Linked DNA regions of Streptomyces sp. 2114.4. The main gene of each other region encodes a partner of the protein of the gene in region 2 in a complex. Links are inferred from orthologs where the notes say so. Each region holds a gene or a part of one and is shown on either strand. Other genes may lie near its edges. The genes, in order: secG and secY.

What was found.
Region 1: the proteins of secY (region 2) and secG are in contact, whole or in part, in a crystal structure (PDB 5AWW), measured with the Thermus thermophilus proteins. The link is inferred for Streptomyces sp. 2114.4 from one-to-one orthologs. Residues at the interface, in WP_096411648.1 of Thermus thermophilus: Leu14, Gln16, Arg17, Phe20, Ile34, Pro35, Pro37, Ile72, Arg108, Arg109, Asn112, Gln113, Arg116, Ile117, Ile120, Pro145, Gly146, Trp147, Phe152, Phe155, Val156, Val159, Thr160, Val162, Ala163, Gly164, Ala166, Leu167, Trp170, Glu173; in WP_223903268.1 of Thermus thermophilus: Tyr5, Ile9, Tyr12, Leu13, Ala16, Leu19, Val20, Val23, Leu24, Gln26, Glu27, Pro28, Gln30, Gly31, Ala32, Asp34, Leu35, Met36, Gly37, Gly38, Ser39, Ala40, Asp41, Leu42, Phe43, Ala45, Arg46, Val48, Tyr53, Thr56.

Annotation. Positions count from the first base shown.
Region 1 is NZ_FYEY01000001.1:1,821,916-1,836,699, forward strand. Bases 6,213-9,179 are described here. They hold secG (preprotein translocase subunit SecG), read right to left. Parts: upstream 7,831-9,179; coding sequence 7,594-7,830; downstream 6,213-7,593. Other genes in these bases: CFW40_RS07995 (MFS transporter), read right to left, coding at 6,213-6,918; CFW40_RS08000 (RNA polymerase-binding protein RbpA), read right to left, coding at 7,103-7,438; tpiA (triose-phosphate isomerase), read right to left, coding at 7,972-8,748; pgk (phosphoglycerate kinase), read right to left, coding at 8,754-9,179. In the rest of the region: tal (transaldolase), read left to right, coding at 1-425; zwf (glucose-6-phosphate dehydrogenase), read left to right, coding at 432-1,964; glucose-6-phosphate dehydrogenase assembly protein OpcA, read left to right, coding at 1,961-3,001; pgl (6-phosphogluconolactonase), read left to right, coding at 2,998-3,780; pgi (glucose-6-phosphate isomerase), read right to left, coding at 3,922-5,574; more of CFW40_RS07995, read right to left, coding at 5,632-6,212; more of pgk, read right to left, coding at 9,180-9,956; gap (type I glyceraldehyde-3-phosphate dehydrogenase), read right to left, coding at 10,072-11,076; DNA-binding protein WhiA, read right to left, coding at 11,332-12,321; uridine diphosphate-N-acetylglucosamine-binding protein YvcK, read right to left, coding at 12,312-13,373; RNase adapter RapZ, read right to left, coding at 13,370-14,314; excinuclease ABC subunit UvrC, read right to left, coding at 14,311-14,784. UniProt on the Bacillus subtilis protein: Involved in protein export. Participates in an early event of protein translocation.
Region 2 is NZ_FYEY01000001.1:3,461,031-3,475,845, forward strand. Bases 29-3,026 are described here. They hold secY (preprotein translocase subunit SecY), read right to left. Parts: upstream 2,186-3,026; coding sequence 872-2,185; downstream 29-871. Other genes in these bases: map (type I methionyl aminopeptidase), read right to left, coding at 29-92; CFW40_RS15000 (adenylate kinase), read right to left, coding at 216-872; rplO (50S ribosomal protein L15), read right to left, coding at 2,412-2,867; rpmD (50S ribosomal protein L30), read right to left, coding at 2,869-3,026. Outside these bases: more of map, read right to left, coding at 1-28; more of rpmD, read right to left, coding at 3,027-3,051; rpsE (30S ribosomal protein S5), read right to left, coding at 3,051-3,653; rplR (50S ribosomal protein L18), read right to left, coding at 3,700-4,083; rplF (50S ribosomal protein L6), read right to left, coding at 4,087-4,626; rpsH (30S ribosomal protein S8), read right to left, coding at 4,649-5,047; CFW40_RS15045 (type Z 30S ribosomal protein S14), read right to left, coding at 5,287-5,472; rplE (50S ribosomal protein L5), read right to left, coding at 5,475-6,035; rplX (50S ribosomal protein L24), read right to left, coding at 6,035-6,358; rplN (50S ribosomal protein L14), read right to left, coding at 6,362-6,730; rpsQ (30S ribosomal protein S17), read right to left, coding at 6,840-7,121; rpmC (50S ribosomal protein L29), read right to left, coding at 7,121-7,345; rplP (50S ribosomal protein L16), read right to left, coding at 7,345-7,764; rpsC (30S ribosomal protein S3), read right to left, coding at 7,770-8,597; rplV (50S ribosomal protein L22), read right to left, coding at 8,597-8,944; rpsS (30S ribosomal protein S19), read right to left, coding at 8,988-9,269; and 8 more genes. UniProt on the Bacillus subtilis protein: The central subunit of the protein translocation channel SecYEG. Consists of two halves formed by TMs 1-5 and 6-10.

The DNA.
Region 1 (14,784 bases), 1.6 Mb from region 2 along the record:
TGGCCAACGCCCGGCTGGCCTACCAGGCGTACGAGGAGGTCTTCTCCTCGGAGCGCTGGGCCGCCCTCGACAAGGCCGGCGCCAACAAGCAGCGTCCGCTGTGGGCCTCGACCGGCGTCAAGGACCCCGCGTTCAAGGACACCCTGTACGTCGAGGACCTGGTCGCCCCGGGCACGGTCAACACCATGCCGGAGGCCACCCTGGAGGCCACCGCCGACCACGGCCGGATCACCGGTGACACCGTGCGCGCCGGCTACGACGCCGCCAAGGCCGACCTGGCGGCGACCGAAGCGCTCGGGATCTCGTACGACGAGGTCGTACAGGTCCTGGAGGACGAGGGCGTGGAGAAGTTCGAGGCGTCCTGGAACGACCTGCTCAAGTCCACGGAGGCGGAGCTCAAGCGCCTCGCTCCCTCGGAGGGCTGATCTCCCTTGTCTGATGCACACGGAGCCAACCCGCTTCGTGACGCCCTGGACCGACGGCTCCCGCGTATCGCGGGGCCGTCGGGCCTGGTGATCTTTGGCGTCACGGGCGATTTGTCCCGTAAAAAGCTGATGCCCGCCGTCTACGACCTGGCCAACCGCGGTCTGCTGCCGCCGGGTTTCTCGCTCGTCGGGTTCGCCCGCCGCGAGTGGGAACACGAGGACTTCGCGCAGGAGGTGTACGCGGCGGTCAAGGAGCACTCGCGTACGCCGTTCCGCGAGGAGGTCTGGCAGCAGCTGGTCCAGGGCTGCCGCTTCGTCCAGGGCAACTTCGACGACGACGAGGCCTTCGAGACGCTGAAGGAGACGATAAGCGAACTCGACAAGGCCCAGGGCACCGGCGGCAACTTCGCCTTCTACCTGTCCGTACCGCCGAAGTTCTTCCCCCAGGTCGTCCAGCAGCTGAAGAAGCACGGGCTGGCCGACCAGAAGGAGGACTCCTGGCGGCGCGCGGTCATCGAGAAGCCCTTCGGTCACGACCTGAAGAGCGCCCAGGAGCTCAACCGGATCGTCCACGAGGTCTTCCCGCCCCACGAGGTCTTCCGGATCGACCACTACCTGGGCAAGGAGACGGTCCAGAACATCCTGGCGCTGCGGTTCGCCAACACGATGTTCGAGCCGCTGTGGAACCGCAGCTATGTCGACCACGTCCAGATCACGATGGCCGAGGACATCGGCATCGGCGGCCGGGCCGGCTACTACGACGGCATCGGCGCCGCCCGTGACGTCATCCAGAACCACCTCCTCCAGCTGCTCGCGCTGACCACCATGGAGGAGCCCGCCTCCTTCGAGGCGGATGCGCTGGTCGCGGAGAAGACCAAGGTGCTGGGCGCGGTCCGGCTGCCCAAGGACCTCGGCAAGGAGACGGTCCGCGCGCAGTACGCGGAGGGCTGGCAGGGCGGCGAGAAGGCCGTCGGCTACCTCCAGGAAGACGGCATCGACCCCAAGTCGAAGACCGACACCTATGCCGCGATCAAGCTGTCGATCGACAACCGCCGCTGGGCGGGCGTCCCCTTCTACCTGCGCACCGGCAAGCGCCTCGGCCGCCGCGTCACCGAGATCGCGGTGGTCTTCCAGCGTGCGCCCCACTCCCCCTTCGACCGCACCGCCACCGAGGAACTGGGGCAGAACGCCCTGGTCATCCGGGTGCAGCCGGACGAGGGCGTGACCGTCAGGTTCGGCTCCAAGGTCCCGGGCACCTCGATGGAGGTACGGGACGTGTCGATGGACTTCGCCTACGGCGAGTCCTTCACGGAGTCCAGCCCCGAGGCCTACGAGCGGCTGATCCTCGATGTGCTGCTCGGCGACGCCAACCTCTTCCCGCGTGTGGAGGAGGTGGAGCAGTCCTGGCGGATCCTCGACCCGATCGAGACGTACTGGGAGAAGCACGGCAGGCCCGCGCAGTACCCGGCGGGCAGCTGGGGCCCCGCCGAGGCGGACGAAATGCTCGCACGAGACGGACGGAGCTGGCGTCGGCCATGAAGATCGATTTGACGGAAACCACGTCCAGCAAGATCAACAAGGCGCTGGTCGAGGGACGCCGCGCGATCGGCACCCCGGCCATAGGCATGGTGCTCACCCTCGTCATCGTCACCGACGAGGAGAACGCCTACGACGCCCTGAAGGCGGCCAACGACGCGTCCCGTGAGCACCCCTCGCGCACCCTCGTCGTCATCAAGCGGGTCAGCCGGTCGCCGCGCGACCGCGCCAAGGCCCGCCTCGACGCCGAGGTCCGGCTCGGCACGGACGCCGGCACCGGCGAGACGGTCATACTCCGCCTCTACGGCGATGTGATCGACCACGCCCAGTCGGTGGTGCTCCCGCTGCTGCTGCCGGACGCACCGGTCGTGGTCTGGTGGGCGGTGAACGCCCCGCTGGACCCGGCCAAGGACCCGCTCGGCGCGCTGGCCCAGCGCCGGGTGACCGATGCCTACGCCGCCGAGCAGCCCATCGAGGAGCTGGCGGCGCGCGCTGACACCTACACCCCGGGTGACACCGATCTGGCCTGGGCCCGCATCACGCCCTGGCGCTCGATGCTGGCGGCGGCGCTCGACCAGGCCCCCTGCACGGTGACCTCGGCCGAGGTCACCGGCGAGGAGTTCAACCCCAGCTGCGAGCTGCTCGCCATGTGGCTGGCCGACCGGCTGCAGGTCCCGGTCACCCGCAAGGTGTCCGACGGCCCGGGGCTGACGGCCGCACGGATGGAGTCCAGCACCGGTGCGATCGTGCTGGACCGCCCGGACGGTTCGCTGGCCACGCTCTCGATACACGGCCAGCCCGACCGCGCGGTGGCGCTCAAGCGGCGGGACACCGCCGAGCTGCTGGCCGAGGAACTGCGCCGGCTCGACCCGGACGAGATCTACGCCGGTGCCCTGAAGTACGGCGTGGACCGGCTGGGTGACACCGCCGGCGGGCAGCCGGCGGCCGGCGAACCGGCGGCCGGCGAGCCGGAGGCAGGTAAGGATGCCCCGGCCAAGCCCACGGCGAAGAAGGCAGCCAAGAAGGCAGCCGCCAAGTGAGCGCTCCACAGGTCGTCGTCCACCGCGACAAGGAGCTGATGGCCAAGGCCGCGGCGGCCCGGCTGATCACGAAGATCGTGGATGCCCAGGCCGCCCGCGGCTTCGCCTCCGTGGTCCTGACCGGCGGGCGCAACGGCAACGGGCTGCTCGCGGCCCTCGCCGAGGCGCCCGCCCGCGACGCCGTGGACTGGTCCCGGCTCGACCTGTGGTGGGGCGACGAGCGGTTCCTGCCGGACGGCGATCCGGAGCGCAACTACACCCAGGCCCGGCAGGTGCTGCTGGACAGCGTCCCGCTGGACCCGGCACGGGTGCACCCCATGCCCCCGTCGGACGGCCCGTACGGCAAGGACGCCGACGCCGCCGCCGAGGCGTATGCGGCCGAACTGGCCGCCGTGGCAGGGCCCGAGGACCACGGACCGGTGCCCTCCTTCGACGTCCTGCTGCTGGGCGTCGGCCCGGACACCCATGTGGCCTCGCTCTTCCCCGAGCTGCCTGCCGTCTACGAGCAGGAGCGGACGGTGGTGGGGGTGCACGGCGCCCCCAAGCCGCCGCCCACCCGCACCTCGCTGACCCTGCCCGCGATCCGCGCGGCACGGGAGGTCTGGCTGCTGGCGGCCGGTGAGGACAAGGCCAACGCCGCGGCCATCGCCCTCTCCGGCGCCGGGGAGGTCCAGGCTCCGGCGGCCGGCGCACGGGGCCGCAGCCGGACCCTGTGGCTGCTGGACGGGGCGGCGGCGGCGCAACTGCCGCGCGGCCTCTACCCGCCGGCGTCGGCCTGAACGCCGCCGCAGCAGGAGCCCATACCGAAGGCCCCGCGCCCTGAAGGGTGCGGGGCCTTCGGCGTTGCCGTGGTCACCGGGCGGCGCTGCCGGTGGTCCCGGCCGTGTCGGTGATCCCGACACCCCCGGTGCCCCCGGCGATCAACGCCCGCGCAGCTCCCGGTACTTGGCGACCAGGCCGGCCGTGGAGGCGTCGAGGCCCGGCACCTCCGCGCCGTCCGTCAGGGCCGGTTCGACGCGCTTGGCCAGGACCTTGCCCAGCTCCACGCCCCACTGGTCGAAGGAGTCGATGTTCCAGACCGCACCCTGGACGAACACCTTGTGCTCGTAGAGCGCGATCAACTGGCCCAGCACGGACGGGCTGAGTTCACCGGCCAGGACGGTGGTGGTGGGGCGGTTGCCCGGGAAGGTCTTGTGCGGCACCAGTTCCTCGGCCACGCCCTCGGCTCGCACCTCCTCGGGCGTCTTGCCGAAGGCCAGCGCCTGGCCCTGGGCGAACAGGTTGGCCATCAGCAGGTCATGCTGGGCGACCAGGCCCGGCTGCAGGTCGTCGACCGGCCGGGCGAAGCCGATGAAGTCGGCCGGGATCATCTTCGTGCCCTGATGGAGCAGCTGGTAGTAGGCGTGCTGGCCGTTCGTGCCGGGCGTGCCCCAGACGACGGGGCCGGTCTGCCAGCCGACCCGGTGGCCCTCGCGGTCCACGGACTTGCCGTTGGACTCCATGTCCAGCTGCTGCAGATAGGCGGTGAACTTGGAGAGGTAGTGGCTGTAGGGCAGCACGGCATGCGACTGGGCGTCCCAGAAGTTGCCGTACCAGATGCCGAGCAGACCCAGCAGCAGCGGGGCGTTCTCCTCCGGCGGGGCGCTGCGGAAGTGCTCGTCGACGAGGTGGAAGCCGGCCAGCATCTCGCGGAAGCGCTCCGGGCCGATCGCGACCATCAGCGACAGGCCGATGGCGGAGTCGTAGGAGTAGCGGCCGCCGACCCAGTCCCAGAACTCGAACATGTTGTCCGTGTCGATACCGAACTCCGCGACCTTCCCTGCGTTGGTCGACACCGCCACGAAGTGCTTGGCGACGGCCTCCTGGCCGGCTCCCAGACCGGTCAGCAGCCAGTCGCGCGCGGAGGTGGCGTTGGTGATGGTCTCGATGGTGGTGAAGGTCTTCGAGGCGACGATGAACAGCGTCTCGGCCGGGTCCAGGTCGCGGACCGCCTCGTGCAGATCGGCGCCGTCCACATTGGAGACGAAGCGGAACTGCATGTCCCGGTGGGTGAAGGCGCGCAGCGCCTCGTACGCCATCGCCGGGCCCAGGTCCGAGCCGCCGATACCGATGTTGACGACGGTCTTGATCCTCTTGCCGGTGTGACCCTTCCAGTCGCCGGAGCGGATCCGGTCGGCGAAGGTCCCCATCCGCGTCAGGACGTGGTGCACCCCGGGGACGACGTTCTCGCCGTCGCTCTTGATGGCCTCGGAGGCGGGGGCACGCAGTGCGACGTGCAGCACGGAACGCCGCTCGGTGATGTTGATCTTCTCCCCGCGGAACATCGCGTCCCGCAGCTCGGCCACCCCGCGCACCGCGGCCAGGTCGCGCAGCAGCCCCAGCGTCTCGTCGGTGACCAGATGCTTGGAGTAGTCCAGGTGCAGATCGCCGACCTGGAGGGTGTAGCGCTCGGCGCGCCCCGGGTCCCGCTCGAACAGCTCGCGCAGCTGCACCTGCGCCAGCTGCTCCCGGTGCTTGCTCAGCGCCGTCCACTCAGGCAACTGATCGAGCCTGCTGCGGCCTTCTGCGTTCATCTCGGACATCAGCCTTCTTCATCTCGTACCGGCCCCGCCATCTCCCAACCTAATTGATCAGGGCGCGGTAGGAGGTATCTGTCCGCTGTCGGACGAGGCGCCGTCGGGGAGCTGAAGAACGGGTGTCAACGCGACGGCTCCCAGGGCCAGCAGGGCGGCGGCCAGCAGCGCGGGGGCGTTGGGCCCGAAGGCCGTGGCGGCCGCACCGCCGCACAGCGCGCCGAGCGGTGTCCCGGCGACGGAGACCGTACGGAAGGCGGAACTGATCCTTCCGAGCATCCCGGCCGGGCTGCGCCGCTGCACGGCCGTGGTCTCCAGGACGTTCCACACCATGCCGGCGAAGCCGAACAGCCCCAGGAGCAGCGCCGCGAGCCAGACCGAGCGCAGCGTACCGAAGCCCACCAGGGTCACCGCCTGGAGCACTCCGGCGAGCAGCAGGGTGCGGCCGGTGCCGCCGACCGCGGCGATCGTCCGGTCCGCGAGGAGACCGCCCAGCACCATCCCGATGCCGTAGCCGGTGGTCACGACGGCATAGCCGAAGTCCCCGGCACCCAGCCAGCCCTTGACGACCACCACCAGGGTCGCGATCAGCGCGCCGATGCCGATATTGCCCAGCGCCACCGACACACAGAACGCGCGCAGCACCCGGTCGCGCCACAACTGCCGTATCCCCTCGGCGATTTCGCGCCGGACGGTGCGCCCTGCGGTGGCCGGCCGCCCGGCCGGCGGGGCGGTGCGCAAGGAGGCGACGAGGACGGCCGCGACAAGATAGGTGGCCGCGTCGGCCAGGAACGGGAGGGCGGCACCGAGCGCGATCAGCACCGGGGCCAGCGGTCCGCCGGCGAACCGGCCGGCCAGCTCCTGACCAGTCATCAGCCGGGCGTTGGCGGCAGCCAGCTTCTCCTTGGGCACCACCGCGGGCAACAGGGCCGTGGCGGCGTTGTCGAACAGGGTCTGGAGGGTGGTGAGCGCGAAGGACAGCGCGAGCAGCAGAGCGATGCCCGCCCGGTCGAGCGCCACGGCCAGCGCGAAGCCGGCCATCAGCAGCCCGCGCAGCACATCGACCGCCCACATCGCCCGCCGCTGGTCCACCCGGTCGGCCACCGCACCGCCCAGCAGCCCGAAGAGCAGCCAGGGGGCGAAGCCACAGGCCGTGACGAGCGAGATCAGCAGGGGATCGTCCGTCAGGGAATAGGCGAGCAGCGGCAGTGCCGTGCCGCGCAGGGCGTCACCGAAACGGGAGACGGCGGCGGCGGCCCACAGCCGGCCGAAGCCGCCGCCCCGGACGGGCCCGCCCGTGCCCACCGCTGAGCCCGCCTTCGTGCCCGCTCCGCTGTCCGTCATGCCGCCGCCCCCGTCCGCGTCGCCCGCATCGTTCACGTACGGAAACGGTACGGGCGACCACTGACAGCGGCCCTCGGGCAACTTCCCCATCCGCTGCCTCAGATGCGCGTACCAACGCGGACGGCCCGGCCGGAGGGGAGGTGTCCCCTCCGGCCGGGCCGACCGAGATGAGCTGGCTGATCCGTCAGATTTCGCCGCGGAGCTTGGCAAGCGCCTCCGCGAGGATCGCCTCACCGTCGGCGTCGCTGCGGCGCTCCCGGACGTAGGCGAGGTGGGTCTTGTAGGGCTCGGTGCGCGGCGGGTCCGGCGGGCTGTCCCGGTCCTTGCCTGCCGGGAAACCACAGCGCGGGCAGTCCCAGGTGTCCGGAACCTGCGCGTCGCCGGCGAAGCTGGGCTGCGTCTCGTGCCCGTTGGAGCACCAGAAGGAGATGCGGGTGCGCGGCGCGGACTCGCCGCGCTCGGCCTCCCCCATCGGCCCCGCCCCGACCCGACTTCCTCGGATCGCGTTGCCACTTGCCACGGTCGTAACTCCCTGCGTCATGGTGCTGCACAGCCTCTCGCAGCAGCTGGGCTGCGGAACGCCCCAGTCTACGTAAGGCCCAACGCGCGTCCAGTGGCTGGAGTTACCCGTCCGAGGACGCCTGCCTCATGATAGGCCGCGCCTCCGACGCATTGTCAGTTGCCGAGCTTCATCAGGATGCCGAGCACGACGATGCAGGCGAACCACAGCAGACCGATCACGATGGTGATGCGGTCGAGGTTGCGCTCGGCGACCGAGGAGCCACCGACCGAGGACTGCATGCCGCCACCGAACATGTCGGACAGGCCGCCGCCCTTTCCCTTGTGCATGAGCACCAGCATCATCAGCAGCAGGCTGAAGACGATGAGGGCGATCGAGAACCCGATGACCACGGCTGGACCAACTCTCTAGGACTGACGGACGGAGGTATGGATCACGATATCGGTAACAAATGGTGCGGGGCCGGGGGCGGTGCTGCTGCACCGGTCCCGGCCCCGACAGGGTACGACGAGGGCTCCCCCTCGTCATAGCTGCTACTGGTCGCGGAAGCGGACGATCTTCACAAACTCGTCCGCGTCCAGCGCCGCGCCGCCGATCAGCGCGCCGTCGACGTCGGGCTGCGCCATGATCGCGGCGACATTGCCGGACTTGACCGAGCCGCCGTACTGGATGCGGACCTTGTCGGCCAGCTCCTGGCTGTACAGCTCGGCGAGGCGGCCGCGGATGGCACCGCAGACCTCCTGCGCGTCCTCGGGGGTGGCGACCTCGCCGGTGCCGATGGCCCACACCGGCTCGTACGCGATCACGATCGTCTCGGCCTGCTCGGCCGGGACGTCCGCCAGACCACCGTCGACCTGGGCGAGGGTGTGCGCGACCTGGTTGCCGGCCTTGCGTACGTCCAGGCCCTCACCGACGCACAGGATCGGGGTGATGCCATGCTTGAAGGCGGCCTTGACCTTGGCGTTGCAGATCTCTTCGTTCTCGCCGTGGTACTGGCGGCGCTCGCTGTGGCCGATCGCCACGTACGCGCACTTGAGCTTGGCCAGCATCGGGCCGGAGATCTCGCCGGTGTAGGCACCGGAGTCGTGCGCGGAGATGTCCTGGGCGCCGTACTTGATCTTGAGCTTGTCGCCGTCGACCAGCGTCTGCACCGAACGCAGATCGGTGAAGGGCGGCAGGACCGCGACCTCCACGGCGTCGAAGTCCTTGTCGGCGAGGGCGAAGGCGAGCTTCTGGACGTGGGCGATGGCCTCGAGGTGGTTGAGGTTCATCTTCCAGTTGCCCGCCATCAGCGGGGTGCGGTCAGTCACGTTGTTCAGTCCTCCAGAGCGGCGAGGCCGGGCAGCGTCTTGCCTTCGAGGTATTCGAGGCTGGCGCCGCCGCCGGTCGAAATATGGCCGAATGCATTCTCGTCGAAGCCCAGCAGGCGCACGGCGGCGGCCGAGTCACCGCCGCCGACGACGGTGAAGGCGTCCGAGTCCAGCAGCCCCTTCGCGACGGCCTCGGTGCCGCCGGCGTAGTCGGGGTGCTCGAAGACGCCCATCGGGCCGTTCCAGAAGACGGTGGCCGCGTCGGCGAGCTTCGCGGCGTAGAGCTCGCGGGTCTTCGGGCCGATGTCCAGGCCCTCCTTGTCGGCCGGGATGGCGTCCGCGGCGACGATGTCGGGGTGGGCCGGGGCCTTGGTCTTCAGGTCCGGGAACTCGCCGGAGACCAGCACGTCGACGGGGAGGACGAACTCCACACCGCGCTTCTCGGCCCGCGCCAGGTACTCCAGGCAGGCCGGGACCTGGTCCTCCTGGAGCAGCGAGATGCCGACCTCGTGGCCCTTGGCCTTGAGGAAGGTGTACGCCATCCCGCCGCCGACCAGGATGCGGTCGGCCTTCTCGATCAGCTGGTCGATGACGGCGAGCTTGTCGGAGACCTTGGCGCCGCCGAGCACGACGGCGTAGGGGCGCCGGACGTCCTCGGTGAGCTTCTTCAGGACGCGCACCTCGGTGGCGATCAGATCGCCGGCGGCGTGCGGAAGGCGCCGGGGCAGGTCGTAGACGGAGGCGTGCTTGCGGTGCACGGCACCGAAGCCGTCGCCCACGTACAGGTCCGCGAGGGCGGCGAGACGGTCGGCGAAGGCGGCGCGCTCGGCGTCGTCCTTGCTGGTCTCGCCCGCGTTGAAGCGAAGGTTCTCCAGCACGGCCACCTGGCCGTCGGCCAGCGCGGCCGTCACGGACGCGGCGGACTCACCGACCGTGTCGGTCGCGAACGCCACGGCCTGCCCGAGGATTTCCCCCAGCCGCCCGGCCGCGGGGGCCAGCGAGAAGGCCGGGTCCGGGGCGCCCTTGGGGCGGCCCAGGTGGGAGGCGACGATCACCTTGGCGCCGCGCTCGACGAGCTTGGCGATCGTCGGGGCAACGGCGCGGATCCGGCCGTCGTCGGTGATGGTGGTGCCGTCCAGCGGCACGTTCAGGTCGGCGCGGACAAAGACCCGCTTACCGGCTACCTGGAGGTCGTCGATCGTCTTCATGAGGAATGACTCCATCACATGGGTCGGTCGGTCGCGGAACGGGGCTCGTGCGACGCCTCATCGCGTCACACGAGCCCCGTCCCCACATCTCGGTGTCCCGGGCGTCAGCCAGGGATCAGAGCTGGCCGCCGACGAAGGTGGTCAGGTCCACCAGGCGGTTGGAGTAGCCCCACTCGTTGTCGTACCAGCCGACGACCTTGACCTGCTTGCCCTGCGACATGGTCAGCTGGGAGTCGAAGGTGCAGGAGGCCGGGAAGTTCACGATGTCCGAGGAGACGATCGGGTCCTCGGTGTACTCGAGGATGCCCTTGAGCTGGCCCTCGGCGGCCTTCTGGAAGGCGGTGTTGATCTCTTCCTTGGTGACCTCGCGGTCGAGTTCCAGGACCAGGTCGGTGACCGAGCCGGTGGGGACGGGCACGCGCATGGCGATGCCGTCCAGCTTGCCCTTGAGCTGCGGGAGGACCAGGGCGGTGGCCTTGGCGGCACCCGTCGAGGTCGGGATGATGTTCTCCGCGGCGGCGCGGGCGCGGCGCAGGTCGCTGTGCGGGAAGTCCAGGATGCGCTGGTCGTTGGTGTAGGCGTGGACCGTGGTCATCATGCCCTTGACGATGCCGAAGTTCTCGTCGAGAACCTTCGCCATCGGCGCCACACAGTTGGTGGTGCAGGAGGCGTTGGAGATGACGTGGTGCTGGGCGGCGTCGTACTTGTCCTGGTTGACGCCCATCACGATGGTGATGTCCTCGTCCTTGGCGGGCGCGGAGATCAGGACCTTCTTGGCGCCGGCCGCGAGGTGCTTCTCGGCGTCGGCCTTCTTGGTGAAGATGCCGGTCGACTCGATGACGATGTCGGCGCCGAGCTCGGCCCACGGGAGGTTGGCCGGGTCGCGCTCGGCCATCGTTTTGAAGGTCTGGTTGCCGACCGTGATGCTGTCGTCGGTGTGGCTGACGGGCTGCTTGAGACGACCCAGGATGGTGTCGTACTTCAGCAGGTGAACCAGGGTGGCGTTGTCGGTCAGGTCGTTGACACCGACGATCTCGATGTCCGCGCCCTGCTCCAGGAGCGCGCGGAAGTAGTTGCGACCAATGCGGCCGAATCCGTTAATGCCTACGCGGATCGTCACGAACCGATCTCCTCGTTGGTACGCCGGCGCAGTTACCGGCGAGCTGTATGGGATGTCCCCGACCGCCTCCGACCCTACCCCCTGTAAGAGACGTACGTGACATTGACATCGAGGCCGAAAGGTGCTCAAGTGAGCGCCCTTCAGCCCCTCTGACGCGCGCCGTTATGCGCCCCTCAGCGCCCCTGTACAAAGAGGCGCCCCCGGCGCCCGATACGGGCGCCGGGGGCGCAGACGAAGCAGGACCGGGCTTCCTTTTCAGCCCACCATGCCTTCGGCGAGTTCCTCGGTGAGGTTGGATTCGGTGCCGGGGATGCCGAGGTCCTGGGCGCGCTTGTCGGCCATCGCCAGCAGCCGGCGGATCCGGCCGGCGACGGCGTCCTTGGTCAGCGGCGGGTCGGCGAGGGCACCCAACTCCTCCAGGGACGCCTGCTTGTGCTCCATGCGCAGCCGGCCGGCCGCCGCAAGGTGCTCGGGGACCTCCTCGCCCAGGATCTCCAGGGCCCGCTGGACCCGGGCGCCCGCGGCGACCGCGGCGCGCGCCGAGCGGCGGAGGTTGGCGTCGTCGAAGTTGGCCAGACGGTTGGCGGTGGCCCGCACCTCGCGGCGCATCCGCCGCTCCTCCCACGCCAGCACCGACTCGTGCGCGCCGAGCCGCGTCAGCAGCGCGCCGATCGCGTCACCGTCACGGACGACGACGCGGTCCACGCCGCGTACCTCACGGGCCTTGGCGCCGATGCCGAGCCGGCGGGCGGCGCCGACGAGGGCGAGCGCCGCCTCGGGACCGGGGCAGGTGACCTCCAGGGACGAGGAGCGGCCGGGCTCGGTCAGCGAGCCGTGGGCCAGGAAGGCGCCGCGCCAGGCCGCCTCGGCGTCGCAGGTCGCGCCGGAGACCACCTGCGGCGGCAGCCCGCGGATGGGGCGCCCGCGGCCGTCGACCAGCCCGGTCTGGCGCGCCAGCTGATCACCGCCGGCCACGACCCGTACGACATAGCGGCTGCCGCGCCGCAGGCCGCCGGGGGCCATCACCACCAGGTCGGAGCTGTGCCCGAAGATCTCCAGGATGTCCTTGCGCAGCCGCCGGGCGGCGATGCCCGTGTCCAGCTCCGCCTCGATCACGATGCGCCCGCTGACCAGGTGCAGACCGCCCGCGAACCGCAGGATCGACGAGACCTCCGACTTCCGGCAGCAGGTCCGGGTGACGGGGAGCCGGGAGATTTCATCCTTCACCGCTGCCGTCATCGCCATGGGCCGATCCTTCCATGCATCCGAAAAATACGGTCGTACGCGGCTGCCAGCAGCTCCGGGTCGTGCCGGTCGGGGGCTCCCCCGGCGCTCGACCGGGCGTCGTCTCCTTGTGCGGCGACCGCCGCCAGCTCGACCTCGCTGCCGACCAGCTGCTTCGCGACAACCGTCAGACCTTCGATGTCGGGCACGGCGGCCTTGTCGGCCAGCACCACGTCGAAGGCGAGTTTAGGGGCGTGTCGGGCCAAAACCTCCAAATGACGCTGCGGGGAGAAGCCATCGGTTTCGCCCGGTTGGGGCGCAAGGTTGAGCGAAAGGACTTTTCGGGCCTTGGTCTCCTCCAGCGCCTCGCGCAGCTCAGGCACCAGCAGATGCGGGATCACGGAGGAGAACCAGGAGCCCGGTCCGAGCACCACCCAATCGGCGTCACGTACGGCGGCGACCGCCTCGGGGACGGCCGGCGGGTCCTCGGGGACCACGTGGACGGACTGCACCTCGCCGCGGGTGAGCGCGACGGTGGCCTGGCCGCGGACCGTGGTGATCGCGTCCGGCCGGCCCTCCTCATGGCCCTTGACCTGGGCCTGGAGTTCCAGGGGCACCGCGGACATGGGCAGTACCCGGCCGTGCGCGCCGAGCAGCCTGCCGACCAGGTCGAGCGCCTGGACATGGTCGCCGAGCTGTTCCCACAGCGCGACGATCAGCAGATTGCCGACCGCGTGGTCGTGCAGCTCGCCCTCGCTCGTGAAGCGGTGCTGGATCACCCGGGACCAGGTCTGGCCCCAGTCGTCGTCGCCGCACAGCGCGGCCAGCGCCTTGCGCAGATCGCCGGGTGGCAGGACGCCCAGTTCATCGCGGAGGCGCCCGCTGGAGCCACCGTCATCGGCGACCGTGACCACGGCGGTCAGGTCACCGGTGATCCGGCGCAGCGCGGTCAGCGAGGCGGACAGGCCCATGCCGCCGCCCAGTGCCACCACCTTGGGGGTGGCCCCCTTCGTCATACGGCCGCTGGGAACGAAGCGCCGGACCTTGCGCAGCCGTGGCGCCCGCCCGCTCACTCGCGCCCCATGTCCCGGTGGACGACGACGGTTTCCACCCCTTCGGAGACCAGCCGGCGGGCAAGCTTCTCGGACATCGCCACACTGCGGTGCTTGCCACCCGTGCAGCCCACGGCGATGGTCACATAGCGCTTGCCCTCACGGCGGTAGCCCTCGGCCACGATCCGCAGCAGCTCGGCGTAGCCGTCCAGGAACTCCTTGGAGCCCGGCTGGCTGAAGACGTAACTGGAGACCTCGTCGTTGAGGCCGGTGAAGGGGCGCAGCTCGGGGACCCAGTGCGGGTTGGGGATGAAGCGGCAGTCGATGACCATGTCGGCGTCGACCGGCAGGCCGTACTTGAAGCCGAAGGACATGACCGTGGCGCGCAGCTCGGGGACCTCTTCGCCGGCGAACTGGGCGTCCATCTTGGCGCGGAGTTCGTGGACGTTGAGGCTGGAGGTGTCGATGACCAGGTCGGCGTCGCCGCGCAGCTCGCGCAGCAGATCCCGCTCGGCGACGATGCCGTCGACGATCCGTCCGTCGCCCTGGAGGGGGTGCGGGCGGCGCACCGACTCGAAGCGGCGCACCAGGGCCTCGTCGGAAGACTCAAGGAAGACGATGCGGCGCTTGACGTTCTGCGCGTCGAGGGTGGCCAGCGACTCCTTGAGGTTGGCGAAGAAGCGGCGGCCGCGGACGTCGACGACGACCGCGATCCGGGCGACATTGCCCTGCGAGCGGGCGCCCAGCTCGACCATCGGCGCGATCAGCTCGGGCGGGATGTTGTCGACGACGAACCAGCCGAGGTCCTCCAGACACTTCGCGGCCGTACTGCGGCCGGCACCGGACATCCCGGAGATGATCACCAACTCGGGGATCGCGGCGCTCTCGCCCTGGTCGGTCGTGCCCGTGCTCACCTGTGCACCGTCTCTCTCGGTTTCCTGCGCTTCGTGCGGTGTACTCATCGTTCCTGCCCCCGTTCTGCCGACAACGCGGCCGGTGGGGCCCCGTCATCTTCCATGATCTCTCCTGTGGCGGTGTTCACCGCGGGGGCGGACGGCGCCGCTCCCGCCAGCGCCGCGGCGACCGTCTCCGCGGTCTTGCGGCCGACGCCCGGGACCTCGCAGATCTCGTCGACGGTCGCGGCCCGCAACTTCTTCACCGAGCCGAAGTGCTTGAGGAGCGCCTGGCGGCGGGTGTCGCCGAGGCCGGCGACGGCGTCGAGCGGTGAGGACTTCAGCCGCTTGCCGCGCTTGCTGCGCTGGTAGGTGATCGCGAAGCGGTGCGCCTCGTCGCGGACGCGCTGGAGGAGGTACAGGCCTTCGCTGCTGCGCGGCAGCACGACCGGGTCGTCGTCCTCGGGCAGCCAGACCTCTTCGAGGCGCTTGGCCAGGCCGCACACGGCGACATCGTCGATGCCGAGCTCGTCCAGGGC
Region 2 (14,815 bases):
GCGGCCTCGCGGGTCGCCGCGTGAATGGCGGCGACCACCAGCCCCGCCTCGCGCATCTTCGCGATCTGCTCGGGGGTCTTGATCTCCACCATGACGGCTGGCGCCTTCCTGAACCGACTGCAACGCATATCCGGCGGCCGTGACGACCGCCCCGTACACGATACGGCCGCGGTAGCCCTTGCGGGCACCGCGGCCGTATCGGAGACCGTGTGCTGCTACGCGTCCCGCGACGGCAGGGCCGCCATGGAGCGCCGGGTGACCTCGTCGACCTTCCCCATGGCGGGGATGGTGACGACCAGGTCCTGGTCCTTGTAGTAGTCGATGATCGGCTCGGTCTCGGTGTGGTAGACCTCGAGCCGCTTGCGGACGGTCTCCTCGCGGTCGTCGTCCCGCTGGTACAGCTCGCCGCCGCAGACGTCACAGACGCCCTCGGCCTTCGGCTTGTTGTACTCCGCGTGGAAGACGTGGCTGGAGTCGTTGCGGCAGATGCGCCGGCCGGCGATCCGCTTGACGACCTCGTCCTCCGGGACCTCCAGGTCCAAGACGGCGTCCAGCTTGAGGTTCTTGTCCTTGAGGTACTCGTCCAGCGCCTTGGCCTGGCCAAGGTTGCGCGGGAAGCCGTCCAGGAGGAAACCGCCTGCCGCGTCGGCCTGCTCCATACGGTCCTCGGCCATCGCAATGGTGACCGAGTCGGGCACCAGGTTGCCGGCGTCCATGTACGACTTCGCCTCGCGGCCGAGGGGCGTGCCCTGGCTGATGTTGGCGCGGAACAGGTCCCCCGTGGAGATGTGCGGGATCTCGAGGTTCTTGGCAAGGTACGCAGCCTGCGTACCCTTGCCGGCCCCCGGGGGTCCGACGAGGACGATTCGCATCAGCGGAGGAACCCTTCGTAGTTGCGCTGCTGAAGCTGGCTCTCGATCTGCTTCACGGTCTCCAGACCCACACCCACGATGATCAGGATGCTCGTCCCGCCGAACGGGAAGTTCTGGTTCGCGTTGAAAAGCACCAACGCCACTGTTGGTACGAGCGCGATCAGCCCCAGGTACAGCGAGCCCGGCCACGTGATCCGGTTGAGCACGTAGCTGAGGTACTCGGCCGTCGGGCGACCAGCCCGGATACCCGGGATGAAGCCACCATACTTCTTCATGTTGTCGGCAACTTCTTCGGGGTTGAAGCTGATGGCGACGTAGAAGAAGGCGAAGAACACGATCAGCAGGAAGTACGTAACGATGTAAACCGGGTGATTTCCCTTGGTGAAGTTGGTGGCGATCCACGTCGCCCATGCCGCCTTCGACCCGCTGAACTGTGCGATGAGGGCTGGAATGTAGAGCAGCGATGACGCGAAGATGACGGGAATCACACCCGCCTGGTTCACCTTGAGCGGGATGTACGTGGACGTACCGCCATAGGACCGGCGGCCGATCATCCGCTTCGCGTACTGCACCGGGATGCGCCGCTGGGCCTGCTCGACGAAGACCACCAGGGCGACCATCGCCAGGCCGACCGCGATCACCGCGAAGAACTCGATCCAGCCGTCGGCCAGCTTGCCGGTGAGCTTGATCTGCCACAGGGCGCCCGGGAAGCCGGCCGCGATGGAGATGAACATCAGGATCGACATGCCGTTGCCGATACCGCGGTCGGTGACGAGCTCACCGAGCCACATGATCAGACCGGTGCCGGCGGTCATCGTGATGACCATGGTGATCGTGGTGAAGATCGAGTCGCTGGGGACGATCTCGCTGGCGACCGGGCAGCTCTGGAAGAGCGCACCGCTGCGGGCCGTGGCCACCAGGCCGGTGCCCTGCAGGATGGCGAGCGCCACGGTCAGGTAGCGGGTGTACTGGGTGATCTTCGCCTGTCCGGACTGGCCCTCCTTCTTGAGGGCTTCCAGTCGCGGGATCACCACGGTCAGCAGCTGGAGGATGATGCTCGCCGTGATGTACGGCATGATCCCCAGCGCGAAGATCGTGATCTGCAGCAGCGCACCACCGCTGAACATGTTCACCAGGGCGAACAACCCGCTGCTCCCGCCGGCCTGCTTCATGCAGGTCTCGACGTTCGCATAGTTGACCCCGGGGACCGGGACGTGTGCGCCGATCCGGTAGAGCACGATGATGCCCAATGTGAACAGCAGCTTCTTGCGCAGGTCGGGCGTCTTGAACGCTCGGGCGAACGCGGTGAGCACGGTGCCTCCTGCGCCTCCCGCCTTGAGTGCGAGAGGTGACGGTCTTGAGGATCGACGAATACGGAGCGGGCAAAAACCGCGCGGACACGGCCCGCGCGGCGGGGGTCCGGGCCAGAGCCCGGAAAACAACAGTCCATCCCACCTTACCGGCGACCATACCCCCGTGGAACGACCAACCGGGGATGCCCCAAACGATGGGCATCCCCGGTCAGTTGAGTCAGCGAACTCAGATGAGTTCGGTGACGGTGCCGCCGGCGGCGGCGATCTTCTCCTTGGCGGAGCCGGAAACGGCGTCAACCGTCACCTGCAGCGCCACGGAGATCTCGCCGGTGCCGAGCACCTTGACGAGCTCGTTCTTGCGCACCGCGCCCTTGGCGACCAGGTCGGTCACCGTGACCTCGCCACCCTGCGGGTAGAGCGCGGCCAGCTTGTCCAGGTTCACGACCTGGAACTGCTTGTGGGCGGGGTTCTTGAAGCCCTTCAGCTTCGGGAGGCGCATGTGGAGGGGCATCTGCCCACCCTCGAAGCGCTCCGGAACCTGGTAACGGGCCTTCGTGCCCTTGGTACCACGACCAGCGGTCTTACCCTTGGACGCCTCACCACGACCGACACGGGTCTTGGCGGTCTTGGCACCCGGGGCGGGCCGGAGGTTGTGGACCTTCAGCGGGTTGTTCTCCGCCATGTCAGTCGACCTCCTCAACCGTCACGAGGTGGCGGACGGTGTGCACCATGCCGCGGAACTCGGGGCGGTCCTCCTTGACAACCACGTCGTTGAGCCGCTTGAGGCCCAGCGAACGGAGGGTGTCGCGGTGGTTCTGCTTGCTACCGATGAAGGACTTCGTCTGCGTGATCTTGAGGTGCGCCATTACGCGGTCACCCCGGCACGCGCCCGCAGCAGAGCGGCGGGAGCAACGTCCTCCAGCGGCAGGCCACGACGGGCGGCGATCTCCTCGGGACGCTGCAGCCCCGAGAGCGCCTCCACCGTGGCGTGCACGATGTTGATCGGGTTCGACGAACCGAGCGACTTGCTCAGCACGTCGTGGATGCCCGCGCACTCCAGAACGGCACGCACGGGGCCACCGGCGATCACACCGGTACCGGGGGAAGCCGGCTTGAGCAGGACGACGCCCGCAGCCTTCTCGCCCTGGATGGGGTGAGGGATGGTGCCCTGGATACGGGGGACCTTGAAGAAGTTCTTCTTGGCCTCTTCCACGCCCTTGGCGATGGCAGCCGGAACTTCCTTGGCCTTGCCGTAACCGACACCTACGGTGCCGTCACCATCGCCCACCACGACCAGCGCGGTGAAGCTGAAGCGACGGCCACCCTTGACAACCTTGGCGACACGGTTGATCGCGACAACGCGCTCAACGTATGCGGTCTTCTCGGCGGCAGCGCCACCGTCGCGACCCTTCCGGTCCCGCCGCTCGCCGCCACCGGCACCGCTCCCGCGGCGCTGGGGTCCAGCCATTGGATTTACCTCTCTCTGTTACGTCCGCTAGCTCCGGAACCGGGGCTTAGAACTTCAGCCCGGCTTCGCGGGCGGCGTCGGCCAGAGCGGCAATCCGCCCGGCGTACTGCTTGCCACCACGGTCGAACACGACGGCCTCGACACCGGCGGCCTTGGCACGCTCGGCGACCAGGGAACCGACCTGCTTGGCCTGAGCGCTCTTGTCGCCCTCGCCACCACGGATCGACGCGTCCAGGCTCGACGCCGAGGCCAGCGTGTGGCCCGCGATGTCGTCGATGACCTGAGCGGTGATGCCACGGTTGGACCGCGTCACCACCAGACGCGGGCGCTCCGGGGTACCCGAAATCCGCTTACGGATGCGGATGTGGCGCCGCTTCGCGGCGGCCCGCTTGTAAGCGTCGCCCTTGGCGATCTTCACACCGTATGCCATGGCTTACTTACCAGCCTTTCCGACCTTGCGGCGGATGACCTCGCCGGCGTACTTGACGCCCTTGGCCTTGTACGGGTCAGGCTTGCGCAGCTTGCGGATGTTCGCCGCAACCTCGCCGACCTTCTGCTTGTCGATGCCCTCGACGCTGAGCTTGGTCGGGGACTCGACCTTGAAGGAGATGCCCTCGGGGGCCTCGATCAGGATCGGGTGGCTGTAGCCCAGGGAGAACTCCAGGTTGGAGCCCTTCGCCTGGACGCGGTAACCGACACCGCTGATCTCGAGCGCCTTGCTGAAGCCCTGGGTCACGCCGGTGATCATGTTCGCCACCAGCGTGCGGGACAGGCCGTGCAGGGCCTTGTTCTGACGCTCGTCGTTCGGGCGCGAGACGGTGATCAGACCGTCCTCACCCTTGGCGACCTCGATGGGCGCCGCGACGGTGTGCGAGAGAGAACCCTTGGGGCCCTTCACCGCGACCGTACGGCCATCGATGGTGACGTCCACACCAGCGGGAACCTGGATGGGCAGCTTGCCAATACGCGACATTAGCTATTCCTCCGTTCCCTGGTTACCAGACGTAGGCGAGGACTTCCCCACCCACGCCCTTCTTGCTGGCCTGCTGACCGGTCAGGAGACCGTGGGACGTGGAGATGATCGCCACGCCCAGGCCGCCGAGGACCTTCGGCAGGTTGGTGGACTTTGCGTAGACCCGCAGGCCCGGCTTCGAGATCCGCTTGATGCCGGCGATCGAGCGCTCGCGGTTCGGGCCGAACTTCAGCTCGAGGACGAGGTTCTTGCCAACCTCGGCGTCCTCGACGCGCCAGCCGGTGATGTAGCCCTCCTGCTGGAGGATCTCCGCGATGTGCGACTTGATCTTGCTGTGCGGCATCACGACGGTGTCGTGGTATGCCGAGTTCGCGTTCCGCAGACGGGTCAGCATGTCTGCGATGGGATCAGTCATGGTCATGAATTGGCCTTCGGCCTCTCTCGCCGGGGTTTCCTATGTGCGCCATCCCTCTCCCCGATCAGAGTCGGGACGGGTGCGGCGCGGGGACCTACGGCGTAGTAAGCGACTTTATGCGGGCTCGGCCCGCGGTCGGTCTCGGGCGGCGGGGCGCCCAAACCCTTCTACCCTACGGGAAAAGGGGGGCGGGCGCCCGCCGGCCGAATGCTTACCGAGAGCTTCTGGTCATCCCAACTAGGGGATTACCAGGAGCTCTTGGTCACGCCCGGCAGCTCGCCACGGTGAGCCATCTCACGAAGGCACACGCGGCACAGGCCGAACTTGCGGTAGACGGAGTGCGGACGGCCGCAGCGCTGGCAACGCGTGTACGCGCGGACAGCAAACTTCGGCTTACGAGCCGCCTTAGCGATCAGAGCCTTCTTCGCCACGGTCAGTTCTCCTTGAACGGGAAGCCGAGGTGACGAAGCAGGGCGCGGCCCTCATCGTCGTTGGACGCCGTGGTGACCACGGTGATGTCCATGCCCCGCGTCCGGTCGATCTTGTCCTGGTCGATCTCGTGGAACATGACCTGCTCCGTGAGACCGAAGGTGTAGTTGCCCCGACCGTCGAACTGCTTCGGGGACAGACCACGGAAGTCGCGGATGCGCGGCAGCGCCAGCGACAGCAGGCGGTCCAGGAACTCCCACATGCGGTCACCGCGGAGGGTGACGTGGGCACCGATCGGCTGGCCCTCACGCAGCTTGAACTGCGCGATGGACTTACGGGCCTTGGTGACGGCCGGCTTCTGTCCGGTGATCGTGGTGAGGTCGCGGATGGCGCCCTCGATCAGCTTGGAGTCGCGGGCGGCGTCGCCCACACCCATGTTGACCACGATCTTGGTCAGACCGGGGATCTGCATGACGTTCTCGAGCGAGAACTCGTCCTTCAGCTTCCCGGCGATCTCTTCGCGGTAGCGCGTCTTGAGACGCGGCGCGTTGGTGGTGGCAGTCATCAGATGTCCTCACCGGTCCGCTTGGCAACGCGGATCTTGTTGCCCTCGTCGTCGAAGCGGTATCCGACGCGGGTGACGACCTTGTTGCCGTCCTTCTCCACGACGAGCTGAACGTTGCTCACGTGGACAGGGGCCTCGGTCGTCACAATGCCGCCGGTCTTCGAACCACGAGCGGTCTGTCCGGCCTTGGTGTGCTTCTTGACCCGGTTGACACCCTCGACCAGGACACGGTCCTCGCGGGGGAAGGCCTGGATGACCTTGCCCTGCTTGCCCTTGTCCTTACCGGTGATGACCTGGACCAGGTCGCCCTTCTTGATCTTCATCGGTTACAGCACCTCCGGCGCGAGCGAGATGATCTTCATGAACTTCTTCTCGCGCAGCTCCCGGCCCACGGGGCCGAAGATGCGGGTGCCGCGGGGGTCGCCATCGTTCTTGAGGATGACGGCCGCGTTCTCGTCGAAGCGGATGTACGAGCCGTCCGGACGGCGGCGCTCCTTGACGGTCCGAACGATGACCGCCTTGATGACGTCACCCTTCTTCACGTTGCCACCGGGGATCGCATCCTTCACGGTGGCGACGATGACGTCACCGATGCCCGCGTAGCGGCGACCGGAACCACCGAGAACACGGATGCAAAGGATCTCCTTCGCACCAGTGTTGTCGGCGACCCGCAGTCGCGACTCCTGCTGGATCACGTCTATCTCCTGTGTGTCTGCCGGTTCCCGGCAGGGGCGCCGCCTCGTACGAGACGAAGCCCCTGCCGAGCCTGGCGGAACTGTTCCTAGGGGGTCCCCCTAGGAGGGATTACTTGGCCTTCTCGAGGATCTCGACGATGCGCCAGCGCTTGGTGGCGGACAGCGGCCGGGTCTCCATCAGGAGGACGCGGTCGCCGACGCCGGCAGCGTTCTGCTCGTCGTGCGCCTTGAGCTTGTTGGTACGGCGGATGACCTTGCCGTACAGCGCGTGCTTGACGCGGTCCTCGACGGCGACGACGACGGTCTTGTCCATCTTGTCGCTGACGACGAGACCCTCACGGGTCTTGCGGAAACCGCGCTCGTTCGTCTCAGTCACATTCTTCTCGCTCATCAGGCGCTCTCCACCGTCTCGATGCCCAGCTCGCGCTCACGCATCAGGGTGTAGATCCGGGCGATGTCCTTACGGACGGACTTGAGCCGACCGTGGTTCTCGAGCTGTCCGGTCGCCGCCTGGAAGCGGAGGTTGAACAGCTCCTCCTTGGCCTCACGAAGCTTGCCGACGAGGTCCTCGTCATTCAGCTCGCGCAGCTCGGTCGCCTTGGTACCGGCCGCCATCACGACTCACCTGCCTCGCGCCGCACGATGCGGCACTTCATCGGAAGCTTGTGGGCGGCGCGGGTCAGCGCCTCCTTGGCAACCTTTTCGTTCGGGAAGGACAGCTCGAACATCACCCGACCGGGCTTGACGTTCGCGACCCACCACTCCGGAGAACCCTTACCGGAACCCATGCGGGTTTCGGCCGGCTTCTTCGTGAGCGGGCGGTCCGGGTAAATGTTGATCCAGACCTTGCCGCCACGCTTGATGTGACGGGTCATCGCGATACGAGCGGACTCGATCTGACGGTTCGTCACGTAAGCCGGGGTGACGGCCTGGATGCCGTACTCACCGAAGGCCAGCTCGGTGCCACCCTTGGCCATACCGCTGCGCTTCGGGTGGTGCTGCTTGCGGTGCTTGACCCTGCGAGGGATCAGCATGTCGGTCAGGCCTCCGTTCCGGGGGTCTCCGCCGGAGCAGCGGCTGCGGCCTCGGCCTTGGGGGCCTCGGCAGCGGCGGCCTGCTGCTGCGGCTTGCGGCCACCGCGGCCGCCACGCTCGCCACCGCGGCGCGGGCGGTCGTTGCCGCCACCGCGAGCCGGGCGGTTACCCGCACGGGCGGCAGCGTTCTCGGCACGCACCTCGGCGATGTTCTTGACGTCGCCCTTGTAGATCCAGACCTTCACGCCGATGCGGCCGAAGGTGGTCTTGGCCTCGAAGAAGCCGTAGTCGACGTTCGCACGGAGCGTGTGCAGGGGCACACGGCCCTCGCGGTAGAACTCCGAGCGGGACATCTCGGCGCCGCCGAGACGGCCACCACACTGGATCTTGATGCCCTTGGCGCCGGCCTTCATCGTCGACTGCATGCTCTTACGCATGGCGCGACGGAAGGAGACGCGGGAGGACAGCTGCTCGGCGACGGCCTGGGCCACGAGCTGAGCATCGGTCTCGGGGTTCTTGACCTCGAGGATGTTCAGCTGGACCTGCTTGCCGGTCAGCTTCTCCAGCTCGCCGCGGATGCGGTCCGCCTCGGCGCCGCGGCGGCCGATGACGATGCCCGGACGAGCGGTGTGGATGTCAACGCGGACGCGCTCACGGGTGCGCTCGATCTCCACCTTGGAGATACCGGCGCGCTCCATGCCCTTCGTCATCATGCGACGAATGGCGACGTCTTCCTTGACGTAGTCCTTGTACAGCTTGTCGGCGTACCACCGCGACTTGAAGTCGGTGGTGATGCCGAGCCGGAACCCGTGCGGGTTAACCTTCTGGCCCATTACCGGGTTCCTTCCTTGCTGCTGACGACCACGGTGATGTGGCTGGTCCGCTTGCGGATCCGGTAGGCACGGCCCTGGGCGCGCGGACGGAACCGCTTCAGGGTCGGGCCCTCGTCGACGTACGCCTCGGAGATGACGAGGCTGCCGGCGTCGGTGTGGTCGTAGTTGTGCGCGGCGTTGGCAATGGCGCTGTCCAGCACCTTGCCCACCGGCACGCTCGCGGCCTGCGGGGCGAAACGCAGGACCGCCTGAGCCTCCGTGGCATTCATGCCACGGATAAGGTCCACCACGCGGCGGGCCTTCATGGGCGTGACGCGGATGTACCGCGCCTGGGCCCTGGCTTCCATGGTTGTCCCTTCGGTGTCAGTCATAGTCTTCGCACTCCGCCGATCAACGACGCCGCGACTTGCGGTCGTCCTTCTCGTGGCCGCGGAAGGTGCGGGTCGGCGCAAACTCGCCGAGCTTGTGGCCGACCATCGACTCGGTGACGAACACCGGGACGTGCTTGCGGCCGTCGTGCACCGCGATCGTGTGGCCGAGCATGGCCGGGACGATCATCGAGCGGCGGGACCAGGTCTTGATGACGTTCTTGGTGCCGGCATCGTTCTGAACATCCACCTTCTTGGAAAGGTGGTCGTCGACGAAGGGCCCCTTCTTGAGACTGCGCGGCATCTAAACCCGCTCCTAGCGCTTCTTGTTCGTCTTGCGGCGGCGGACGATGTACTTGTTGCTCGCCTTCTTCGGCGAACGAGTACGACCCTCCTTCTGACCCCACGGCGAGACCGGGTGGCGACCACCGGAAGTCTTGCCTTCACCACCACCGTGCGGGTGGTCGACGGGGTTCATCACGACACCACGCACGGTCGGGCGGACGCCCTTCCAGCGCATGCGGCCGGCCTTACCCCAGTTGATGTTCGACTGCTCGGCGTTGCCGACCTCGCCGACGGTGGCGCGGCAGCGCACGTCGACCAGGCGGATCTCACCGGACGGCATACGAAGGTGAGCCATGCGGCCCTCCTTCGCCAGCAGCTGCACGGAGGCACCGGCCGAGCGGGCGAACTTCGCACCGCCGCCCGGACGCAGCTCGATCGCGTGGATCGTCGTACCCACGGGGATGTGACGCAGCGGCAGGTTGTTGCCCGGCTTGATGTCGGCGCCAGCGCCGTTCTCAATCCGAGCACCCTGGACCAGGCCACGGGGCGCGATGATGTAGCGCTTCTCGCCGTCTGCGTAGTGCAGGAGCGCGATGCGCGCGGTGCGGTTCGGGTCGTACTCGATGTGCGCGACCTTGGCCGGCACGCCGTCCTTGTCGTGACGACGGAAGTCGATCACTCGGTAGGCGCGCTTGTGGCCACCGCCCTGGTGGCGAACGGTCACACGACCGGCGTTGTTACGGCCGCCCTTGCTGTGCAGCGGGCGGACCAGCGACTTCTCCGGCGTGGACCGCGTGATCTCGACAAAGTCGGCGACGCTGGAGCCACGACGGCCCGGGGTCGTCGGCTTGTACTTGCGGATACCCATTTCTCAGTCCTCGTCCGATTCCGGACGACTCGGACTCCGTTAGGAGACCGGGCCGCCGAAGATGTCGATACGGTCGCCCTCGGCGAGGGTCACGATGGCGCGCTTGGTGTTCGCACGCTTGCCGTAACCGGTGCGGGTGCGCTTGCGCTTGCCCTGCCGGTTGATCGTGTTGACCCCGGTGACCTTGACCGAGAAGACCGCCTCGACGGCCTGCTTGATCTGGGTCTTGTTCGCGCCCGGCGCGACGATGAACGTGTACTTGTTCTCGTCCAGCAGGGCGTAGCTCTTCTCCGAGACAACCGGCTTGACGAGCACGTCACGCGGGTCCGAGAAGGTCTTGCTGGTGACGACGGCCTCAGTCATCAGGCGTCGCTCCCTTCGGTCTCAGCGGCCTTGGGGCCAGACACGAAGGACTCGAAAGCGGCCTTGGTGAAGACCACGTCGTCGGAGACGAGCACGTCGTACGTGTTCAGCTGGCCCGGCTCCAGGATGTGAACCTGGGGCAGGTTGCGGGCGGACAGCCACGCGGCCTCGTCGCTGCGCTCGGCGACCAGGAGCACGTTCTTGCGCTCGCTGACCTTGCCGAGGAGAGTCTTGGCGGCCTTGGTGGAGATGTCGCCCTCGACCACGCCGGAAACGACGTGGATGCGGCTGTTGCGGGCCCGGTCGGTGAGGGCACCGCGCAGGGCGGCGGCCTTCATCTTCTTCGGGGTCCGCTGGCTGTAGTCACGCGGCACGGGGCCGTGGACGATGCCACCGCCGGCGAACTGCGGCGCGCGGGTCGAACCCTGACGCGCACGGCCGGTGCCCTTCTGGCGGTACGGCTTCTTGCCACCGCCGCGGACCTCGCCGCGAGTCTTGGTCTTGTGCGTGCCCTGACGGGCCGCGGCCAGCTGCGCGACAACGACCTGGTGGATCAGCGGAACGCTGACCTTGGCGTCGAAGATCTCCGTGGGGAGCTCGACGCTACCGGCCTTGTCGCCTGCCGGCGAAAGGATGTCAATGGTGCTCATCGGTTACCTCAGGCCCCCTTGGCCGCGGTACGGACCAGGACGAGGCCGCCGTTCGGACCAGGAACTGCGCCCTTGATGAGCAGCAGGCCCTTCTCCGCGTCAACGGCATGGACGGTCAGGTTCTGGGTGGTGACCCGCTCATTGCCCATACGGCCGGCCATCCGCATGCCCTTGAACACGCGGCCCGGGGTGGCACAGCCACCGATGGAGCCAGGCTTACGGTGCACGCGGTGGGCACCGTGGGAGGCCTTGCCGCCATGGAAGCCGTGACGCTTCATGACACCGGCGAAGCCCTTGCCCTTGCTCTTGCCGGTCACGTCCACCTTGACGCCGGACTCGAAGGTCTCAGCGGTCAGCTCCTGGCCGAGGGTGTACTCGCCGGCGTCGGCGGTACGGACCTCGACGAGGTGACGACGGGGGGTGACGTCGGCCTTCGCGAAGTGGCCCTTGAGGGGCTTGTTCACCTTGCGCGGGTCGATCTCGCCGAAGGCGATCTGGACGGAGTCGTAACCGTCCTGGTCATTGGTGCGCACCTGGGTAACGACACAGGGGCCGGCCTTCACCACGGTCACCGGGACGACACGGTTGTTCTCGTCCCAGACCTGGGTCATGCCGAGCTTCTCGCCCAGGATGCCCTTGATCTGCTTAGCCATCTCTTCCGCGCCTCTCAGAGCTTGATCTCGATGTCAACGCCGGCCGGAAGGTCCAGGCGCATCAGCGAGTCAACGGTCTTGGGCGTCGGGTCGAGGATGTCGATCAGGCGCTTGTGCGTGCGCATCTCGAAGTGCTCGCGCGAGTCCTTGTACTTGTGCGGCGACTTGATGACGCAGTACACGTTCTTTTCAGTGGGCAGCGGCACCGGGCCCGCGACCGACGCACCAGTACGGGTCACCGTCTCGACGATCTTCTTCGCCGAGGAGTCGATGACCTCGTGGTCGTAGGCCTTGAGCCGGATGCGGATCTTCTGTCCCGCCATGGCTACTTCGTAGTCCTGTCTCTCGTAAACGCTCTGGGACCCGATGTGCTGTGCTCCGTGAGGAGCACCGCCCTACCTCCGACCCCCGCGGTCGGGCGTGTCGCGCGCCTTCCGGTAAATCCCCACAAGGAGGATCCCTCTGGAAGGAATGCGTGGGGGTAGGACACCCACCGGGCGCCTGGCCGAGGCACCCCGCTGACGCTTCCCGGAAGATTCCCGTATTTCCGACCCTGAGAAGGGACGACGAATACCTGGGACTCGCTTCCGGTCCTCCCGGCGGGAGGCGCGCAGCATCGGCACTCAACCGAGCAACCTGGACAGTGTGCCATACAGGCCACGGCACTGGCCAACTGAAGCGGGAGACACTACCCGACCGCCGGGCTGAGCGGGTGCCCCCTCGGCCGCGGCGGGCCAACGGAGCGGCGGGAACCAGGGCCGCCACCACCCTGACTCACTTCACACCGGCGGCCCGTGGGCTGCACGCAGCGGATGGCGGCTCATCGGGCCGGCGGTAACGCTTCCGTGTTCCGCGATCCGTTAGCCGTCCCCCTCGTCACGGAATAACGCAGTCGGTCGCCGCTACCGGCGAAACAGAATATCCGCAGCACGAAGGGGCCCGGACATGCCGATCGCGCCGACACGGGCAGAGATCGATCAACTCTTTGCTGACGCCGGATGGCACCCCGCTCGCGACGCATCCGAAAGGGTCCGGGAATTAGCGGAGTTCGCCATTTGCCGACCTGACAGCACACGGTTGCCAGGCCAGACTCTTCCCGGAAGCGGAGGACGTCCTGCGCTCGTACGGGCCCCTCGACGTGCCCTTCTTCCCTGCCGCCGGGCACACAGACCGCTTCAACGCCTGCGCAAGATTCTGCAGCGATACGGCCGAGCAGATCTCCGACACCATGGACGATACGCGACAGCCAGTATTTCCCATTGGGTGGGAAAGAATCCAGAACGGGCTCGTGGCAATGGACCCCGATAATCGGATGTACTAACTGCACCACACCGGCGCCTACTACGCAGGAACAGGAATGCACGAAGCATTTTCCCACCTGTACACGGTGCGCCTTCAGCCCATCGAGGAATACCTCTCCTGACCCACCGAAGACCCCGACCCGAACGCCAAGGAGCCCCGCCCACCTGACGGTGAGCGGGGCTCCTTGTGAGCTCCGGGGAGCTACGACCGGATCAACCGGATCAACGGAATTACTTGTTGATCTTGGTGACCTGGCCGGCGCCGACGGTCCGGCCACCCTCACGGATGGCGAACTTCAGGCCCTCCTCCATGGCGACCGGCTGGATCAGCTCGACCGACATCTCGGTGTTGTCGCCCGGCATGACCATCTCGGTGCCCTCGGGGAGGGTCACGACGCCGGTCACGTCCGTGGTACGGAAGTAGAACTGCGGGCGGTAGTTGTTGAAGAAGGGGGTGTGACGGCCACCCTCGTCCTTCGACAGGATGTACGCCTGGGCCTCGAACGAGGTGTGCGGCGTGACCGAGCCCGGCTTGATGATGACCTGGCCGCGCTCGACGTCCTCGCGCTTGATACCGCGAAGCAGCAGACCGACGTTCTCACCGGCCTGGCCCTCGTCGAGAAGCTTCCGGAACATCTCGATACCGGTGACCGTGGTGGTGGTCTTCTCGGTCTTGATGCCGATGATGTCGACGGTCTCGTTGACCTTGAGGACACCACGCTCGATACGACCGGTGACAACGGTGCCACGGCCGGTGATCGTGAAGACGTCCTCGATCGGCATCAGGAACGGCTTGTCGACGTCACGCTCGGGCTGCGGGATCGCCTCGTCGACGGCGGCCATGAGCTTGAGGACGGAGTCGCCCCACTCCTTGTCGCCCTCGAGCGCCTTGAGCGCCGAGACCTTGACGACCGGAACGTCGTCGCCGGGGAACTCGTACTCGGAGAGGAGCTCACGGACCTCGAGCTCGACGAGCTCCAGGATCTCCTCGTCGTCCACCATGTCGGCCTTGTTCAGGGCGACAACGATGTACGGAACGCCGACCTGGCGGGCCAGGAGCACGTGCTCCTTGGTCTGCGGCATCGGGCCGTCGGTGGCGGCAACCACGAGGATGGCGCCGTCCATCTGCGCCGCACCCGTGATCATGTTCTTGATGTAGTCCGCGTGACCGGGGCAGTCGACGTGGGCGTAGTGACGGTTCTCCGTCTGGTACTCGACGTGCGCGATCGAAATCGTGATACCGCGCTGGCGCTCCTCAGGAGCCTTGTCGATCTGGTCGAAGGCCGAGGCCTCGTTCAGCTCCGGGTACGCGTCGTGCAGCACCTTGGTAATGGCGGCCGTGAGGGTCGTCTTACCGTGGTCAATGTGACCGATGGTGCCGATGTTGACGTGCGGCTTAGTCCGCTCGAACTTCGCCTTCGCCACTGGTTCCTCCTGAAGTGGTTCTGTACGCCTTACTCATCGGCGCCAGGTGATCTTTGCTGGGATGCCGGCTGACGGGGCAATCCTCGCGGATTGCGGGGATTACCCCATCAGACGGTGTCAAGCCTAAAGCGTGTTCCGACTCCGCGGAGACGGGACTACTCGCCCTTGGCCTTCGCGATGATCTCCTCGGCGACGTTCCGGGGAACCTCGGCGTAGGAGTCGAACTGCATCGAGTAGCTCGCGCGACCCGACGTCTTGCTGCGGAGGTCTCCGACGTAGCCGAACATCTCCGAGAGGGGGACCAG